Regions from separate parts of the Streptomyces sp. NPDC089799 genome, predicted to be linked through region 2. Evidence: riboswitches for the same ligand, from Rfam matches in the RefSeq annotation. Region 2 holds a riboswitch; the other holds the start of a gene.
The links. A riboswitch is a leader RNA that binds a small molecule or an ion and turns the genes downstream of it on or off. The one in region 2 is predicted to bind glycine.
Positions count from the first base shown of each region.

Region 1 (4,906 bases), on a different contig from region 2:
AACGTACCGGTGGTCGTCATCGGCCTCGGCTTCGTCGCGCGGTACGTGCCCAACTTCCGCAGCCCCCGGGCCCGACGCCTCGACCCGGCGGGTCTGGTCCTGTCGACCGGCGGCCTCGGGCTCCTCGCGTACGGCCTGATCCGCGCCGGCCAGGACGCGTCCTTCAGCCAGCCGCCCGTATGGGGCTGCACCGCCGCGGGCATCGTGCTGATCGCGGCGTTCGTCGTCACGGAGCTGCGGATCGCCCACCCCAGCTTCGATCCCCGGCTGCTGGCGCAGCGCCGCTTCGCTTCCGGGAACGTCACCCTGATGATGGTCTTCCTGGCCCTCACGGCCGGATCCTTCTACCTCGCCTTCTATCTGCAGGGCGCCCGCCAGTACTCGCCGTTCCAGGCATCGCTCCTGGGACTTCCGGGGGCGCTCGGAGTGGTCGTCGGCTCGCCGATCGCCGTCCGGCTGGCCCGCCGGACGTCCGTCCGATTCGTCTCCTCGGTCTCGCTCGCCGTCGCGGCCCTGGCCATGGGGGCCTTCGCCCTGTTCGACGCGACCACACCGATCGCCTGGTACTCGGCGGTCATGGTGGTCCAGGGCACCGCGATCGGCATGGTGATCGCTCCCGTCACGAGCGCGGTGCTGGGCTCCCTGCCACTGGAGCGCTCCGGTGCGGGCAGCGCGGTCAACAGCACCCTTCGCCAGACCGGCAGCGTGCTCGGCATCGCGGTCGGCGGCACGATCACCTCGATCGTCTACCGGCGCTCGATCGACGGCTCGCTCACCGGCCTCCCGGACCAGGCACGGGACCAGGCCCGGGTCTCGGCGGAGCTCGCCCGGCACGTGGCGGCCGCCACGCACGACGCGCGGCTCGCCGAAGCGGCCGACACCGCGTTCCTCCACGCCATGCACGTCGGTGCGCTCTGGACGGCGGGATTCGCCCTGGCCGGCGCGGCGATCCTGGCCATCGGCTTCCGGCCGGACCACCGTACGGGGCCGGCCAAGCGGACGGAGGGCGGCCGGGGAACCCCGGGCGGAGCCGACCGGGCGGCGGCGCGGTCCCGGCGTGATCCGAAGGGGACCCCCTGGTAGGCCGTCTCTTCCGGATCTTGCCTGACCCGCGCCGCCCGGCACCGCACCTCGCCGCCTCGACGGGGCACCACGTACGTCCGGTACAACAGCGCCCCGCCGACGGACTAGTCGCGGAAGGTCAGGTGGGTGAGGCGGATCGCGGCGGCGCGGTCCAGGAGGGTCGCCGAGGCGCAGCCGGCCGGGAGGCGGCCGGCTTCGGCGGCGCGGAGCAGCCGGCCGACCGCGCCGCGGTGCCGGGCGAAGGCGTACGCCGTCACGCCCCGGCCCCGGGCCGCCTGCCCCGACAGCGCCTCCGCCGGGCTGGCGTCCAGCAGGACCAGGTGGAGGGCGCGGCCGCGCCGCCGCGCGGCGCGCGCCAGCAGGCCGCGGACCCATGCCTGGGTGCCGCAGTCGTGCACCACCACGGACCGGCCGGAGCGCAGGACCCGGGCCAGGCCGGCGTAGTGCGCGATCCGGACCAGCGGGCGGTACAGCCCGTAGGGCAGCGCGGCCGGCATGCGGCGCTCCCAGCGCTCGCGGACGTCCTGCGAGTCGATGGCCGCGTCCCCCTCCGCGACCGCCCGCTTGATCAGTGTGCTCTTGCCGCCGCCGGGGAGCCCCGACACGACCACGATGTCGCCCTCGGCGAAGCCCAGGTGCGAGGGTCCGGCAGCGCGGCCCCTCAGGTCGCGTACGGCCGCCGCGGGGGCCGCGCCCTCCGCCGCCCGCGCCGGCACCCCGCGCTGGACCGGCACGCCCGCCGCCGGCGCCGCAGCGGCCGTGGCCGCCGCCGTCGCTGCCGCCGTCAGTCCGAGTCTCCGCACCGCACTCGCCTCCCCCGAATCGGGTCACCGGGATTCACCAGGAGTTCCCAGGACCCTTTCCCACTGAGTGTAAAGAGACGGTAATCCCGCAGGTCCGGTTCCGCCGCCGGCGTCCGGCCTTCGAGACCCGGGACGCGTCCGCCCCGCACACAGTTCCGGGCACAGTTCCGGGCCCGGCCGCCCATACGGCCGTATCCCGTGCAATGATGTGCGCCAACTGGACACCCAACTGCATACCGGCCGCTTGAATCCGCGCGGGAGAGTCCCGGCAGCCCCCCAGGGGGAGCCGGGCGCCGAAGGAGCAAGAACCTCCCTTGAATCTCTCAGGCCCCGTACCGCGTGGATGAGGCAGATCTGAAAAGCGAGCCGCGCTCCGCCGCGGCTCCACCCAAGGTGCAAGCCGAGCCCTGACCCGAGCGCGATCCGGTCCGTGCGTGACCGATGCGATCCCGTAGGTGACAGAGACTCTCGGCGAACCTCTCAGGTTCCGATGACAGATGGGGAGGATCGTCCTCGTCATGTCATGCCGTTGCCCTGGGACCTGGGAGCCGTACCGATGAGCAATGCCCCCCGTCTGACCGCGCTCGATGCGCTGCACCGTGAGCTCGGTGCGACCATGACCGACTTCGCGGGCTGGGACATGCCGCTGCGGTACGCCAGTGAGCGCGACGAGCACAACGCCGTCCGCACCCGGGCCGGCCTGTTCGACCTCTCCCACATGGGCGAGATCACCCTGACCGGCCCGGAGGCCGTCAAGGCCCTGGACCACGCCCTGGTCGGCAACATCTCCACGGTCGGCGTGGGCCGCGCCCGGTACACCCACATCTGCCGGGAGGACGGCGGCATCCTGGACGACCTGATCGTCTACCGCCTGGCCGAGACCGAGTACATGGTCGTCGCCAACGCCTCCAACGCCCAGATCGTGCTCGACGCGCTGACCGAGCGCGCGGCCGGCTTCAACACCGAGGTCCGCGACGACCGCGACGCGTACGCGCTGATCGCCGTCCAGGGCCCGGAGTCCCCCGGCATCCTCAAGAAGGTCACCGACGCCGACCTCGACGGCCTGAAGTACTACGCCGGCCTGCCCGGCACCGTCGCCGGCGTCCCCGCGCTGATCGCGCGCACCGGCTACACCGGCGAGGACGGCTTCGAGCTGTTCGTGAAGCCGGAGCACGCCGTGCAGCTGTGGCAGGCGCTGACCGAGGCGGGCGCCGACGCCGGCCTGGTCCCGTGCGGCCTGTCCTGCCGCGACACGCTCCGCCTGGAGGCGGGCATGCCGCTCTACGGCCACGAGCTGACCACCGCGCTGACCCCGTTCGACGCGGGCCTGGGCCGGGTCGTGAAGTTCGAGAAGGAGGGCGACTTCGTCGGCCGCGCCGCCCTGGAGGCCGCCGCCGAGCGCTCCGCGACCAAGGCCCCGCGCAAGCTCGTCGGCCTGATCGCGGAGGGCCGCCGGGTGCCCCGCGCCGGCTTCTCCGTGGTCGCGGACGGCAAGGTCATCGGCGAGGTCACCTCCGGCGCCCCCTCCCCCACCCTGGGCAAGCCGATCGCGATGGCGTACGTCGACGCGGAGCACGCCGCGCCCGGCACCTCCGGCGTCGGCGTGGACATTCGAGGTACCCATGAGGCGTACGAGGTCGTAGCCCTGCCGTTCTACAAGCGGCAGAAGTGACGATCCTCCCTACCGGGAGCCGTCTCATCCTTCAAGACCAACGTTCATCAGCACTCCCCTCATCCAGGAGAATCAGGTCATGAGCAACCCCCAGCAGCTGCGCTACACCAAGGAACACGAGTGGGTCACGGTGGTGGACGCGGACGGCGTCGCCACCGTCGGCATCACCGAGTACGCGGCCAACGCGCTCGGTGACGTCGTCTACGCCCAGCTCCCCGAGGTGGGTGACACCGTCACCGCCGGCGAGACCTGCGGCGAGCTGGAGTCCACCAAGTCGGTCAGCGACCTGTTCGCCCCGGTGACCGGTGAGGTCACCGAGGCCAACCAGGACGTCGTGGACGACCCGGCGCTCGTGAACACCGCCCCGTTCGAGGGCGGCTGGCTGTTCAAGGTCAGGATCACGGGCGGCGAGGACGACCTGATGACCGCCGACGAGTACACCGCGTTCGCGGGCTGACCTCCCACCACACCAGGGATAGAGATGTCTGTACTGAACACCCCCCTGCACGAGCTCGACCCGGACGTCGCCGCCGCCGTCGACGCCGAGCTGGAGCGCCAGCAGTCGACCCTGGAAATGATCGCGTCGGAGAACTTCGCTCCGGTCGCCGTCATGGAGGCCCAGGGTTCGGTCCTGACCAACAAGTACGCCGAGGGCTACCCGGGCCGCCGCTACTACGGCGGCTGCGAGCACGTCGACGTGATCGAGCAGATCGCCATCGACCGGATCAAGGCGCTGTTCGGCGCCGAGGCCGCGAACGTGCAGCCGCACTCGGGTGCGCAGGCCAACGCGGCCGCGATGTTCGCGCTGCTCAAGCCGGGCGACACGATCATGGGCCTGAACCTGGCCCACGGCGGTCACCTGACCCACGGCATGAAGATCAACTTCTCCGGCAAGCTCTACAACGTGGTCCCGTACCACGTCGGCGAGGACGGCCAGGTCGACATGGCCGAGGTCGAGCGCCTGGCCAAGGAGTCCAAGCCGCAGCTGATCGTGGCCGGCTGGTCCGCGTACCCGCGCCAGCTGGACTTCGCCGCGTTCCGCCGGATCGCGGACGAGGTCGGCGCGTACCTGATGGTCGACATGGCCCACTTCGCGGGCCTGGTCGCCGCGGGTCTGCACCCGAACCCGGTGCCGCACGCCCACGTGGTCACCACCACCACGCACAAGACCCTCGGCGGTCCCCGCGGTGGCGTGATCCTGTCGACGCAGGAGCTGGCCAAGAAGATCAACTCCGCGGTCTTCCCCGGTCAGCAGGGCGGTCCGCTGGAGCACGTGATCGCCGCCAAGGCGGTCTCCTTCAAGGTCGCCGCCTCGGAGGAGTTCAAGGAGCGCCAGCAGCGCACCCTG
Region 1 is NZ_JBFBGR010000048.1:9,753-14,658, forward strand. Features, by position in the region: gene AB0O36_RS33845 (MFS transporter) at 1-1,083, shown strand, start outside; gene AB0O36_RS33850 (AAA family ATPase) at 1,188-1,817, opposite strand; glycine riboswitch at 2,132-2,234, shown strand; gene gcvT (glycine cleavage system aminomethyltransferase GcvT) at 2,443-3,558, shown strand; gene gcvH (glycine cleavage system protein GcvH) at 3,638-4,015, shown strand; gene glyA (serine hydroxymethyltransferase) at 4,040-4,906, shown strand, end outside.
Region 1: it holds a riboswitch for glycine, as region 2 does, so the genes downstream of both, gcvT (glycine cleavage system aminomethyltransferase GcvT) here and gcvP (aminomethyl-transferring glycine dehydrogenase) in region 2, are expected to answer to the same signal.

Region 2 (4,906 bases):
CCGGTGAGCTGCTGCCGGACGGCCAGATCATCGCCCCGCACCGCCCGCTCGCGGCGGCGCACGTGGTGAAGGCCGCCTGACGGCTCCGCACCAGGACGACGCAACGGCCGAGGGGCCGGCCCGGGATCACTCCCGGACCGGCCCCTCGGTCATTCGAAGCCGTTCGCTCAAAGCCGGTCGCTCAAAAGCCGGTCATTCGAAGCCGGTCATTCAGAGGACGTTCACAGGACCTGAAATGGCCTCAGTTGTCGTACTCGTCCAGAGGCGGGCAGGAGCAGACCAGGTTCCGGTCACCGAAGGCACCGTCGATGCGGCGCACCGGCGGCCAGTACTTCTCGGACGCGACGACCCCGCCCGGGAAGACCGCCTCGTCACGGGTGTACGAGTGGTTCCACTCGCCACCCAGCGCGGCCGCCGTGTGCGGGGCGTTGGCGAGCGGGTTGTCCCCGGCCGGCCACACACCGGAGGCGACCTTCTCGATCTCGGCGCGGATCGCGATCATCGCGTCGCAGAACCGGTCGATCTCGGCGAGGTCCTCGGACTCGGTGGGCTCGATCATCAGCGTGCCGGCCACCGGGAAGGACATCGTCGGCGCGTGGAAGCCGTAGTCGATCAGGCGCTTGGCGATGTCGTCCACCGAGACGCCGGTCGACTTCGACAGCGGGCGCAGGTCGATGATGCACTCGTGCGCGACCAGCCCGCCCGGACCGGTGTACAGCACGGGGTAGTGCGGCTCCAGGCGCTTGGCGATGTAGTTCGCGCCGAGCACCGCGACCTGGGTGGCGCGCTTGAGCCCCTCGCCGCCCATCAGGCGGACGTACGACCAGGAGATCGGCAGGATGCCGGCCGAACCCCACGGGGCGGCCGAGATCGGGCCGACGCCGGTCTCCGGACCCGCGGTCGGCTGCAGCGGGTGGTTCGGCAGGTACGGCGCGAGGTGCGCGCGGACACCGACCGGGCCGACGCCCGGACCGCCGCCGCCGTGCGGGATGCAGAAGGTCTTGTGCAGGTTCAGGTGCGAGACGTCGCCGCCGAAGTGACCGGGCTTGGCCAGGCCGACCAGGGCGTTGAGGTTGGCACCGTCCACGTACACCTGGCCGCCGGCCTCGTGGACCAGGGCACAGATGTCCGCAACGTGCTCCTCGAACACGCCGTGGGTGGACGGGTAGGTGATCATCAGCACGGCGAGCTCGTCGCGGTGCTGCTCGATCCTGGCGCGCAGGTCCTCGACGTCGACCTCGCCGTCCTCGGCGGTCTTGACCACGACCACCTTCATGCCGGCCATCACGGCGCTGGCGGCGTTGGTGCCGTGCGCGGAGGACGGGATCAGGCAGACGGTGCGCTGCTCGTCACCGTTGGCGCGGTGGTAGGCGCGGACGGCGAGCAGGCCGGCCAGCTCACCCTGGGAGCCGGCGTTCGGCTGGATCGAGACGGCGTCGTAGCCGGTGACCTCGCAGAGACGTTCCTCCAGCTCGCGGATGAGCGTGGCGTAGCCCTGGGCCTGGTCGATCGGCGCGAAGGGGTGCAGCTGGCCGAACTCGGGCCAGGTCACCGACTCCATCTCGGTGGTCGCGTTGAGCTTCATGGTGCAGGAGCCCAGCGGGATCATGCCGCGGTCCAGCGCGTAGTCCTTGTCCGAGAGCTTGCGCAGGTAGCGCAGCATCGCGGTCTCGGAGTGGTGCTGGTGGAAGACCGGGTGGGTCAGGTACGCGTCCGAGCGCAGCAGGCCCTCGGGCAGCGCGTCGGCGGCGGTGCCGTCGAGCGCCTCGATGTCGGCGGTGACGCCGAAGGCGCCCCAGACTGCCTCGATGTCGGCGCGCAGCGTGGTCTCGTCACAGGAGACGGAGACGCGGTCGGCGTCGACGCGGTACAGGTTGACGCCGGCCTCACGGGCGGCGGCGACGACCTCGTCGGCCTTGCCCGGGACGTGCGCGGTGATCGTGTCGAAGAACGAGCCGTGGACCAGCTCGACCCCGCCGGCGGTGAGGCCGGCCGCGAGCAGGGCGGCGTACCGGTGGGTGCGGCGGGCGATGGTCTTCAGGCCGTCCGGGCCGTGGTAGACGGCGTACATGCCGGCCATGACGGCAAGCAGCACCTGCGCGGTGCAGATGTTGCTGGTGGCCTTCTCGCGGCGGATGTGCTGCTCGCGGGTCTGCAGGGCCAGGCGGTACGCGCGGTTCCCGTCGGCGTCGACGGAGACACCGACCAGGCGGCCGGGCAGCGAGCGGGCGTGCTTGTCCTGGACGGCCATGTAGCCGGCGTGCGGGCCGCCGAAGCCCATCGGGACGCCGAAGCGCTGGGTGGTGCCGACCGCGATGTCCGCGCCCAGGGCGCCCGGGGAGGTCAGCAGGGTCAGGGCCAGCAGGTCGGCGGCGACGGTGACGATCGCGCCGAGCCCGTGGGCCTGGTCGATGACGGCCTTGATCTCGCGGACGGCACCGGAGGCACCCGGGTACTGGAGGACTACGCCGAAGACGCCGCGCTCGGCGATCTCCGCCGGGATGCCGTCCGTCAGGTCGGCGACGACGACCTCGATGCCGAGCGGCTCGGCGCGGGTCTCGATCACGGCGATGGTCTGCGGCAGGGTGTCGGCGTCGACGAGGAAGACCCCGCCCTTGACCTTGCCGACCCGGCGGGCGAGCGTCATCGCCTCGGCGGCGGCGGTGCCCTCGTCGAGGAGGGAGGCGCCGGAGGTGGGCAGACCGGTCAGCTCGGCGACCACGGTCTGGAAGTTGAGCAGCGCCTCCAGACGGCCCTGCGAGATCTCCGGCTGGTACGGCGTGTACGCCGTGTACCAGGCGGGGTTTTCCATCACGTTGCGCAGGATCACGGGCGGGGTGAAGGTCCCGTAGTAGCCGAGACCGATCATCGGACGCAGCACCTGGTTGCTGTCGGCGAGGGTGCGGAGCTCGGCAAGGACCTCGGCCTCGGTACGCGCGGAAGGCAGGTTCAGGGCGCCCGCGCTCTTGATCACATCCGGTACCGCGGCGGCCGTCAGCTCATCGAGGGAGCCGTAGCCGACCTGGGCGAGCATCTTCGCCTGGGCCTCGGCGTCGGGGCCGATGTGGCGCTCTTCGAAGGGGATGCCTCGCTCCAGCTGGGAGAGCGGAATGCGGTTGGCGGTCATGTACGGAGGCCTCCTGGTTGCTGGTCTGCGCGACCTGCGAGGGGTACCACGGCGGGCACCCGGACGGCCTCCCCCTCTGTCATCTCAACCTGAGAGCTTCACCGGCTTCCGGGGGTCGCCCGGGAGGCCGGCTTTCACCGTCGGTGAGGGTGGGTGTCGGCACTGCGGTCCCGACGCACACCCTTCTTTCCAGAGTGGCCTCGTCCATGCGGTACGTCTGCCTGAGAGATTCCGGGGAGGATTTGCTCCTTCGGCGCCTCCGTCCCGGCTCGGTCGGAGGACTCTCCCGCACGGGGTCGACAGCCGTCACCCACCCTACCAGCGCCGTTCCCGGGCGTGCCGTGGCTCCCTCCCGCGGCCCCGAGTGGCCCCCTCCCGGAATATGCCCTTTCGTTGTCCTTACGGAGGAGTTGCGACCATATGGAGGGACCGTGCAGACCGACATCGATCCGCGCAGCCTGATCGGCCGCAAGGCGTTCGACCGCAACGGCGTCAAGATCGGCACCGTCGACGAGGTCTACCTCGACGACGCGACCGGCGTCCCGGAGTGGGCGGCCGTCCGCACGGGCCTGTTCAGCCGGGACGCGTTCGTCCCGCTGGAACCCAGCGAGCTGGTGAACGACACCCTCCGGGTCCCGTTCGAACGGGCCTTGATCAAGGAGGCACCGGACTTCGGGGTCGGCCGTCACCTCTCCCCCGAACAGGAGCTCCAGCTCTACCACCACTACGGCCTGGACGTGTCCCTGCCCGGCGACTTCCGGAACGGCATGGACAAGGACTTCGGCCGGCTGGCGGGCGACGAGGGCTAAGGCCTGTCCGGCGCGAAGAAGGCCGGGCGGGTCCGCCCCGATCCTGGAGCGGCGGCCCGGACACCGGCCCGCACACCCGCGCCGACCCGCCTACGCCGCGTCGCCCGGCTACGCCACGTCGCCCGGCTGCGGCGGCTCGATCAGCGGCAGTGGGTCCGACGGCTCCAGCTCGGGGTCGTCGACCAGGAAGGTGCGCACCCGGCCCGGGGGCGACCAGGGCTGCTCGAAGCGGACCGTGACCCGGCCGATCCCGCTGCCCTGGACCCAGCCGGGTCCGTAGAGGGCGTGCCGCACGTCACTCCCGGCCGGCCAGCGCCGCTCGGCCGGGGACTCGGCCTCCTGAACCGGCTCGGCCGCCACGGGCGCCCCGGAGACCCCGAAGATCCCGGGAACACCGGGAAGACCGAGAAAACCGGGAACCTCGGAAGCCCCGGGCGACCCGGAAGCCCCAGGGGCGCCTCCCGACCCACCCGGCTCCGCCGCCGGCGGCTGCTCAGCCGCCAGTGTCTGGGCGAAGAGGTCCTCCTGGGTGTAGTCCGCGAGCCCGGACACCCCTACGCCGAGCAGCCGCACCCCGCCGGTGGTGTCCACCCCGTCGAGCAGCCGCCCGGCCGCCTCCCGGACCACCGCCGGGTCGTCGGTGGGCCCGCGCAGGGTCTCCGACCGGGTCAGCGTCGAGAAGTCGTACCGGCGCACCTTGAGCACGATGGTGCGGCCGGAGTGGCCGGAGGCCCGGAGGCGCCCCACGCACCGGTCCGCCAGCCGCTGCACCTCGAACCGGATCCGGACCCGGTCGTGCAGGTCCACGTCGAAGGTGTCCTCCACCGAGACCGATTTGGCGTCCCGCTCGGCCACCACCGCCCGGTCGTCCAGCCCCAGCGCCATCCGGTGGAGCGCCACCCCGTGCGAGCGCCCTAGCATCCGCACCAGCTCGTCCTCGCCCGCCTCGGCCAGGTCCCCCACCGTGGTG
Region 2 is NZ_JBFBGR010000016.1:156,873-161,778, forward strand. Features, by position in the region: gene AB0O36_RS19700 (DUF5999 family protein) at 1-80, shown strand, start outside; gene gcvP (aminomethyl-transferring glycine dehydrogenase) at 242-3,127, opposite strand; glycine riboswitch at 3,327-3,426, opposite strand; gene AB0O36_RS19710 (PRC-barrel domain-containing protein) at 3,559-3,936, shown strand; gene AB0O36_RS19715 (DNA polymerase IV) at 4,045-4,906, opposite strand, start outside.